One region of the Vibrio sp. V39_P1S14PM300 genome, then DNA from elsewhere that is predicted to be linked to it. Evidence: predicted binding sites of a transcription regulator. Region 1 holds the regulator's gene; the other holds the start of a gene.

Evidence for each region. The regulator PurR, encoded in region 1, represses purine synthesis genes. The targets are predictions, from matches to a motif close to TNANGNAAACGTTTNCNTNA.
Region 2: CAG65_RS21705 (uracil-xanthine permease family protein) is a predicted target of PurR. The motif match lies at 1,764-1,783, and genes of this name have one in related genera.

Annotation. Positions count from the first base shown of each region.
Region 1 is NZ_WXWP01000161.1:26,455-31,402, reverse strand. It holds gene CAG65_RS08055 (TVP38/TMEM64 family protein) at 1-260, opposite strand, end outside; gene CAG65_RS08050 (TfoX/Sxy family DNA transformation protein) at 412-1,002, opposite strand; cyclic di-GMP riboswitch class I at 1,116-1,200, opposite strand; gene purR (HTH-type transcriptional repressor PurR) at 1,357-2,361, opposite strand; gene torD (molecular chaperone TorD) at 2,594-3,241, opposite strand; gene torR (two-component system response regulator TorR) at 3,479-4,186, shown strand; gene elyC (envelope biogenesis factor ElyC) at 4,247-4,948, opposite strand, start outside.
Region 2 is NZ_WXWP01000414.1:13,015-17,962, reverse strand. It holds gene ybaK (Cys-tRNA(Pro) deacylase) at 1-413, shown strand, start outside; gene CAG65_RS21705 (uracil-xanthine permease family protein) at 458-1,717, opposite strand; gene CAG65_RS21700 (DUF2066 domain-containing protein) at 1,997-3,160, shown strand; gene CAG65_RS21695 (DUF2069 domain-containing protein) at 3,211-3,654, opposite strand; gene wrbA (NAD(P)H:quinone oxidoreductase) at 3,651-4,229, opposite strand; gene arsC (arsenate reductase (glutaredoxin)) at 4,226-4,570, opposite strand; gene CAG65_RS21680 (beta-barrel assembly-enhancing protease) at 4,597-4,948, opposite strand, start outside.

The sequences.
Region 1 (4,948 bases):
AAAACCAAGCTGGTCCAGAAGCCGAATAGAGCCGCTCCGAGCAAGGTTACGACCGCCGCACCTGGGATTGAAAACGCGGCAATTGCCACGTAGGCGACGAAATAACTCAACGCCGCCACAGCGAAGTGATCGCTGATGAACTCTCCGAGTGCGGTTTGTTGGGCCTTGGCATTGTCCAGAGTCAGATACTGGCCGAAATTAATACCAAGGAAAATGATCAGTCCAACCAGCAGTACGCCAATCAGCAATTTCTTATTCATCGTGAGTCCTCTTTGAAAACGATTGGCCAATCACTGATGAGGTGTTGCCCGGTTACTATAGCAAGACAGGCAACCGACAGAAAAAATTTCATCGTCCGTTTTGGTAAACAGTATCAATAAGAAAAAAGCCAGCATAATGCTGGCTTCGGGGTTAGCTTAGGCGATTGATCAGTTCGTCTCGCCTGGATTGAGGGATCACCGACCAGTGAGTGCCGTTAATGGCGCCCTCCAGTGCCCACAGTAGCTCCAGACCGACATCGGCGGAGTGGGTATCGCAAATCGCTTTATAGGCGGCCACAGAGCCGTGGCGCTCCAGATCTTCAACAGAAGAGATACCTGCCTTTTTCAGCATGCGCTCAGTGGCAAGTCGAAGGTTGGGAAGATCTTTCAACCGGTTAGGTTTCGCGGTTGCCTGAGAGGCTTTTTCTTTTTTTGCTGACTCTAGCGCAGATTTCGCTTCATTCAGGGTTGCTTCATGATCGTCGTTCCAGCTATCAGGCAGTGCAAAATACTTTGTCACAACGGGAAAGCCGCGCTTCTTATAAACGTAAGGTTCATATCCTTGTTGCTTAAACTTTGCAGTAGTCTGCTCGTTAGCGCGGATGTGAAGCTTTTCGTTTACTACCAAAGCAAACATTGTGTCGTCGACAAAAATACCAAAACCACCAAACATTGAACGAGATTTGACGCGTCCTAGTTGCTCAAAAAGTCGCATTGAATCTTTAAGTACTGGTTTATCCATGTTTTTATTTCTCGGTGTATGTGAATACGCCACCAAATCAGGTCCGAGAGGTTAGCAAAAACATGCAATCGGTGTGTCAAATAGCAGTAAACTTGCTGAATGCATTTTTTGCCATCGGCAACCCCGCTACCTACCAGGTTCTGGTTTAGGCCGGAGGCTTTGCGTCCCACCCTTTCAGATGGTTTGCCCTGTGCGTGGCTAATGTAACCAATTTAAGCATAAATAAATTTTGCCCAGAGCTTCACAAAGTGTGGTTATAAATGTGATCTTGCTTCAGGAAATTGATGGTGTGAAATGCGTTTAGTAAATAGTAAGTCACTAATACTAAACGCATTTTTATCAATAAGTGAGAGGTTAGTTCAGTTTTTTGACTGTACAGCGTTCGACAATTTCAGGGTGCATTTCGAAGACACGTTTCTCGTGTTCTTTGTCTTTTATACGCTCCAGCAGGATCTCAAATGCGTTCTTTCCGACCCGGCGCTTCGGCTGGTGAACGGTCGTTAGTGGTGGTGAGAAGTACTCTGCCAACTCTATGTTGTCATAACCAATGACGGACATATCTTCCGGAACCCGGATGCCTTTTTGCTGCAGACGACTCATCAGACCCAGGGCCATGGTGTCGTTAAAGCAGAAAATCGCGGTCGGGCGTTTGTCCATCGCGGCAATTTTGTCTGCCGCTAATACAGCGGTGTCGCACTCGAAGTTGCCTTCCAGGATCCAGTCTTCATTTACCGGTAGCTTGGCTTCTCCCATGGCGCGGCGGAAACCCAGAATTCGTTCCTGACAGGCTGCTTTTTCAAAGTGACCGCTCAGGCAGGCGATGTCGGTGTGGCCGTGATCGATCAGGTATTTCGTCGCCAGGTAGCCGCCTTCTTCTGAGTTATCGATGATCTTGTCTGCCTGGGAGCTTGCCGGGCCCCAGTCCATAATGACTTTCGGAATGTCTGCGTGACGCTCAAGCATTTCCGACAGCTCTTCGGTCAGATCAGAGCACATTACCAGGATACCGTCGACGCGCTTCTCAGCCAGCATGCGGATGTAGTCCCGTTGCTTTTCGTAGATACCGCCGGTGTTACACAGGATCAGCGTATAGCCTTGACGGTAACAGTAGCTTTCTACCCCATCGATCACTTCCGAGAAAAACAGGTTGGTTGATTGAGTGACCAGCATACCGATGGTGCGCGTGGTATTGCATTTCAGGCTACGCGCAACGGCACTCGGGGCATAGTTCAGCTCTTTCACCGCTTCCATCACTTTTTCTTGGGTGGCTTCAGCAACAAAGCGGGTTTTGTTAATCACATGGGATACAGTCGTCGTTGAAACGCCGGCTAAGCGTGCGACATCTTTAATGGTAGCCATAAGGTTCTGTCCTGTTGTCACCTGCCAGGTCAACCGGATTCCCCCGGCCTGAGGCAGTAAGTATCAGAAACACAAAAACCGCTTAAAGACAGCGGTTTGCATTCATCATCATATTTTTATCGTTTGCGATCACGATTTTAGACTGCTCTGCCGCAAGTGGCAATTAAAAAACCATCGCCTGGATAAGGCGATGGTCACAAAATGTTAATCTTGTCAGAGAGGGGCTTCGCGCTTATTCACCAACCAGATATTGGCAATCAAGCTCGAGAAATGCTTCCAACAGTGCGGCAACCGCTGCATAAAACCCAAACTGATCATACTGCTGACAACGTTGACTGAACTGAGGAACCCAGGAGAGCAGATGTTGACGGATAAAAACTTCCTGATCCAGCAGCGCCTGATCGAGGTGCTTTTCCTGTTCCAGTTCGTTAGAGCGGATAATCATGTTGCCAAGGAAATCGAGTTCTATCGCCAGATGATCGGCTGGCTCGTTGAGGGATTTGTCGACCGCCACACCGTGATGTGCCATCACGGCTTCCATTTCAATGGCTGGCTCGTCATTGAGCAGACCCGATTTACCGATATAAATGGAGGCGTAAGGTAAAGCGGCGTCTTTGTCTGATTTCAGGAACAGATCGCAAAAATCCGCAGCCAGTTCAAGTGGCGCGTCTGCTCGGTCCATCAGGCGATTTAAGGCATCCACCAGTTGGTCAGAGGCCGGTTTCAGCGTGCTATTTTCACCAAGCCCGCTCAGAAAAGCGCGGATCTGAGGGGAGTGATACTGCTCAATGTCGGCCTCGGTCAGCTCTTTGGCAAACAAGCTGGATAACCACCAGTAAATTTCAGCTCGTTTTTCATTGAACGCTTTGGTTTCTTGCATGGATTAAGCTCCGGAAATTCTGATACTTCTAAGTTTAATGGATAAAGATGAATAGCGGTAACGCCATGTATGACAAATTATCGCGGCTTATGACGAAATATGAATGGAGTGGTGAAGGTTGTCTTGAATCAATAAAAAGCCAGCTTTCTTCGAATTCGCACCGCGGAGACTAGAATTGTGACTAGTTATGAATAGAATAATTATCGTAAACCATTCCAATGATTCAAAGTGGTGTAAATGAGCTATCACGTATTAGTAGTAGAAGATGATGCGGTGACTCGCAGTAAACTGGCGGGCTATTTTCAGAGTGAAGGTTACCAGGTCAGTGAAGCGGAGAATGGCGATCAGATGCGCGATATGCTTCAGGCTCACGCGGTCGATTTAGTGATGCTGGACATCAACCTTCCTGGCGGCGATGGCCTGATGTTAACGCGTGAACTGCGCAGTCAATCTGATATTGGAATTATCCTGGTGACAGGGCGCACGGATAGCATCGACAAAATCGTCGGCCTGGAGATGGGCGCGGATGACTACGTTACCAAACCGTTTGAGTTACGCGAGCTGCTGGTTCGGGTCAAAAATCTCTTGTGGCGTATTTCACTTGCCCGTCGTGGCGGACAAATCTGTGAGGAGCAGGATGGCAACGTGATTCGTTTTAGCGACTGGACGTTTGATGTGCAGCGCCGCGCCTTAAGTCGCAACGGTGAACCGGTGAAGCTGACGAAGGCGGAATATGAATTATTGGTGGCGCTTTCTTCCTACCCGAATCAGGTACTGAGTCGCGAACGAATCCTGAACATGATCAGCCACCGGGTTGATGCGCCGAACGATCGCACCATTGACGTGTTGATCCGCCGGATGAGAGCGAAAATGGAATTCGATCCCAAGAACCCGCAAATTTTCGTAACGGTGCATGGCGAAGGCTACATGTTTGCCGGCGATTGATCGTATACGGAAACAAAAAAACCGAAGCGTTGGCTTCGGTTTTTTATCGCTGAAATTGCTCTACTGCGCCTCACTGTTGCTCAACTGGCTTTGTTCGGCTTCGATCGCTTGCTGCTCGTAATCCGAAACCCAATTGCGCATAGACTGCCAAATCCTGCCTAACGTTTCATGCCAGTAGCGCTCAGTTTGTTCAAGATACACGGCTTTTGGGGTGTACTTATCCCAAGCCTGAGCAATGTTGGATTGCGCCAGATAATTGGTCGGCGCAGCAATTGGTGACAGACCCGCGGAGTTAAACTCATTCATTGCACGTTGCATATGGCTGGCGGAAGTCACCAACACTAATTTACGTTGTTGTACAAACGCCGCCGCCTGACGCGCTTCTTCCCAGGTGTCTTTGGCGGTTTCAAGCAGAATAATATCTGATTTAGATACTCCAAGCGCCAACGCGACTTTCGCCATCATGCGCGCATTGCTCATCTCCGAGCCACCCGCATAACCGGACAGAATCAACTTTGCGCCCGGATACATACGCACAATCCGAATGCCTTCTGTAAGGCGCATCAGACTGGCACGGCTCAGTTCTGAGGTGGGCGGAATACGGTCATCCACCACATGTGAGTTGCCCAGAACCATCACGTAGTCAATGGATTCATCCACAGGCAGAAAAGCAGAATACTGACGCTCCAAAGGCATCAACAGACGAGTGGATACTGGCTGGAAGGCGATCAGAAAAATGCCCATTAAGGAGAAAAGCACCAC
Region 2 (4,948 bases), on a different contig from region 1:
ACGATCCTCGCGCCCAGAGCTACGGTCTGGAGGCTGCCGAAGTCCTTGGTCAGGATCCCAGGCAAGTATTTAAGACCTTGTTGTTTGCGCTCAACGGCGAGGCGAAGAATTTGGCGGTGGCAGTGATACCGGTCGACCAGATGCTTAACCTTAAACTGGCGGCGAAAGCCGCGAAAGGGAAGAAAGCTGAGATGGCTGACCCGGAAATCGCGCAGAAGACGACAGGTTATGTGGTCGGCGGGATCAGCCCACTTGGTCAGAAAAAAGCCTTACCGACGTTCATTCATGACAGTGCGCTTGAGCAAGAGACAATCTGTGTCAGTGCCGGCAAGCGAGGGCTGGAAATCGAACTGGCACCTCAGGATCTCGCTAAGCTGACGCGGGCAGAATTTGCCTGTTTGTGCCAAGAGTAGTTGTCAGACAAAAAAGCGGCCGTAAAGGCCGCTTTTTATCTGAATCAGGCAGATTTGACTTCGTCTTCTTCCATTTGCGCATTGTCTACAACGTGGTTCTCCCCCAGATCATTCGGCAGGACCAGGTTGAGTACAATCGCCACGATGCCACACAGGCTGACGCCTTGCAGGCTAAAGTCACCAATACCGAAAGCCATGCCGCCGATGCCAAAGACCAGAGTCACAGCGACAATCACCAGATTACGGGATTTATGCAGGTCTACCTGATTTTTGATCAGAGTATTAAGACCGACGGTCGCAATCGAGCCAAACAGGAGGATCATGATTCCGCCCATGACAGGCACAGGGATGGTTTGTAGTACCGCGCCCAGTTTGCCGACCAATGCCAGGACAATGGCGGTAATGGCTGCCCAGGTCATGATGACTGGATTGAAGGCTTTCGTCAGCATCACTGCGCCCGTCACCTCGCTGTAGGTGGTGTTTGGTGGTGCACCAAGTAGAGAGGCGGCCATGGTGGCAACGCCGTCACCAGTGATGGTGCGGTGTAAGCCTGGCTTTTTGAGGTAGTCTTTGCCGGTAACGTTTGAGATCGCCAGCATATCACCCACGTGTTCCACGGCGGGGGCAATCGCTACCGGGATCATAAACAGAATCGCATTGATGTTGAATTCCGGGAAGGTAAAGTTTGGCAGGGATAGCCAGGCGCTTTGCTGGACCGGATTAAAGTCAACCACACCAAAGTACAGACTGGTGGCGTAACCGGCCAGAATACCTCCACAAATGGGCAGTAGCTTTAAGAAACCTTTCGCGAATACACTGATGCCAACCGTCACCAGCAAAGAGATGCCGGAAATCCAGAGTGCGGCGTTGGCGTCTATCAGTTGAACTGCGCCATCGCCCGTTTTACCCAGCGCCATGTTCACCGCGGCGGGGGCCAAACCCAGGCCGATCACCATAATAACCGGACCCACGACCACAGGTGGCAGCAGCTTATGGATAAAGCCGACTCCGCGCACTTTGATGACCGCACCTAAAATGACATACACCACACCGGCTGCCATCAGGCCGCCCATTGTGGCCGGAACCCCCCAGTTTTGAACACCGAACATGATGGGAGCAATAAACGCGAAAGAAGAGGCAAGGAAAATGGGAACAGTGCGACGAGTAATGAATTGGAAGAGGAGAGTGCCGACACCAGCGCCGAACAGCGCAACACTTGGGTCGAGACCGGTAAGAAGCGGGACCAGTACCAAGGCTCCGAAGGCGACAAACAGCATCTGCGCGCCCTGAATCGCATTTTTCATATGAGTTTTCCCTGACTGTAAAACAAAATTCGCGGGATTCTATCACTTTGGCAATCGTTTGCAATGCCAATTAGATCAAATATTGATGGGATTGTTACTCAGAAAAACCAGAGTTATGAGCGATGGTGGACACCGCGAGAGTCGTCAATGCAATGCGACGCTATTAAGCGTGAACTCAGTAGAGTTTAAATTCTAACCGTTTTGGGGCGCCCCTTTGTTGCTAGCAAAGAGAGAGTTGCTTATTATCTTGTTTCTCAATAAATCCAGAGTGGTAACACTATGCGCAAGTTTGTTTTATTGGTGATGGGACTGTTCGCATTGCCAGTTTATGCCATGACTCATGTCAACCTCTATCAGTCTGAGGTGATACTGACTCAGGAACAGGGCGACGATGCTGCCCACACGCAAGGGATGAAAGATGTGATAATCCGGGCGTCGGGGGAGCCGGCGGCGGTCAGCAACCCGGTGATCAAAAAAGCACTCGCTCAGACGAGTCAATACCTGACTCAAATCAGTCAAAGTCAGCAGAGCGGTCAATCAACATTAAAAATGGGCTTCAGTGAACCGGGTATCCGGGCGTTGCTGACGCAGGCACAATTGCCTTATTGGCCGGCCGAACGTGCCAATGTGCTGGTGTGGCTGGTTGAAGACAATGGTAGTCAGCGGAGCATTCGCTGGGAAAACGCCGCTTCTCCGCTGTTGCAGGCGATGAAATCCAGTGCCAGACTGCGTGGGTTGCCGTTGACCGTACCCGTCGGGGATATCGATGACATCACCAATGTCGCTGTTTCTGACTTATGGGGTGGATTCATGCAGCCAGTCAGCGTGGCCAGCCAACGTTATCCGGCTGATGCTGTGTTGATTGTACGTGCTGATGGGAACCATTTACACTGGTCATTGTATGATCAGGCGCCGGCTGGCCTCACGGATAGCACCCGTGCTCCGGTGACAGGCTCGGACAGCGGCGCGGACGCTGCCAAAGCGATGATCGATCAGATCAGCAATTATTACGCAAAGAAAAATGCGGTAGTGGTTGCGGCGAACTCTTCTGAAGCCGTCAAAGCCCAGTTCATCGCTATTGATGGTGCGCTGGACTTTTTCCACCTGGAGAACAAACTCAAGCGTCTGCCGTCAGTGGCGTCGCTGGACATCGTGAAAATTCAGAACCATCAAGTCACGTTTAACGTTCACCTGCTGTCTTCTTCGGACGTATTTCAACGGGAAGTCTTGAATCTTGGTATGGTAACGCAACTGGAAAGCCAACCGGTGACTCCGCTGGTGGACACGTTAGCCGAGCAACCAGTGGCGGCGGATGAGCCAGGCCCGGTAACATCAATAACGCCAGAGCCAAGCCGTGTGCCGGTTGCGGTTAATAGTACGAAAAAACAGGCGCAGTCTTTACCACCGCAAGCGCCGATACTGGTGTTTGAATGGCAAGCTTGACCAGCAAATGCGATCAGTAAACAAAGCCCGCTGAACTAAGCGGGCTTTTATTATTTAGTGTCTGAGTCGCTCTCTTGCTCGAAGCGCGCTTTCTCTTGTTTTTCGACCACCGACAGCCGGGTCAGTTTGAGCCCGAGCTCTTTGCCGCGACAACGGGCGTACAGAATGTTGCCGGCAAAGGCAACCGAAGTCAGCAGCAGTTCCACCAGCGCCAGCCAACGTTCACCGCCATCGACATACACCAAGGTCAGTCCGTGCAGGAAATACAACATCAGCACAAAATTGGCCCAGGCGTGGGTGTAAGGTTTGCCGGCCAGGATGCCAGGCAAAGGCAGCAGTAACGGGATACACCAAGCAATCGCCAGAGTCAGGTTGCTGATATGCGGGTGGGGTGACAACGAGAGTTGCCACGCCGCGACCCAGCCAAGCAGCGCTAGGTTCCCGCCCAGCGCCAACCAGCGGAACAGCTTGGTTTGGGGTGTCATATCACTCATATCGGTTCCTTCATTTTGAGCGCGGTGCGTGCCAGCCTGCGTCCCAGTTGCTGGGCCAGCTCAGACTCCTCCGTGCTAAGCGAGGCGTCGCCGTGATTGGCCACTGACGTTGCACCATAGGGCGTGCCGCCGGAACGTGTGGTGTGCAGTGCGGGCTCAGAATAAGGAATACCGAGAACCAACATGCCATGATGCAATAACGGCAGCATCATCGACTGCAACGTGGTTTCCTGGCCACCGTGCAGTGTGGACGACGAGGAAAACACACAGGCTGGTTTGTCGATCAGATCGCCGTTTATCCAGGCCGAGGTGGTCTGATCCCAGAAATGTTTCAAAGGCGCAGCCATATTGCCAAACCACACTGGGCTGCCCATGGCCAGGCCGTCACACTGACTGAGCTCCTGAGCCGTGATGAGCGGATCACTGCTGGGATACTCGCTGGGCGACAGTTCAGCAACCGTGCGCAGTACGGCTTCGCAACCTGATATGGATTCTATTCCTCGGGCGATTTGGCGTGCCAGTGCCCGGGTACTGCCATGGCGACTGTAGTAGAGCACCATTAGGTTACAGGTCATAGAATGTTCAGTACCTGCTCTGGTGGGCGGCCATGTTTGGCTTTACCGTTGGCAACCACAATCGGGCGCTCGATCAGTTTCGGGTTAGCGACCATGGCCTCAAACAACGCGTCGTCCGATGCTTCGGCCAGATTCAGTTGTTTGTAAACGTCCTCTTTGGTGCGCATCATCTGACGGACGTCGGTCAGACCTAACTGTGAGTACAGATCTTTGAGCAGCGCCACAGACAGTGGCTCTTCCAGGTATTTCACGACGGTTGGCTCGATGCCTTTTTCTTCCAGTAGCGCCAGTGTCTGACGGCTTTTTGAGCAACGAGGGTTGTGATAAATCACGACTGACATAAGAACTCTCCTGGTTCAGGGTTTTATTATTGGAGTGCTTGGAATCGATCCCGCTGAGTCATTAACTGATCGATGCGTGCATCGTAGCGGGCTTGTTTCAGGCTGCCAAGCTCAGCAAGTTGGCTGGCCTGAGTATAATACTGAATGGCTTTATTCCAATTTGCTTTCAGCGCAAGAATTTCAGCCCGGGCGGCCAGATCTTCGTCACTGTTCCCCAGATGAATGTTGGCCTCGGACAACAGATGCCAACCGTTGACATCATTGGGATGTTCGTGGGTATAGCGTTGCAGAACCCGGACGGCTTCTGCATTTTTGTCCTGTTTCATCAGCACATTGGCATAGTTGATCGTCAGAACCGGATTGGCCGGTTTGCTTTTC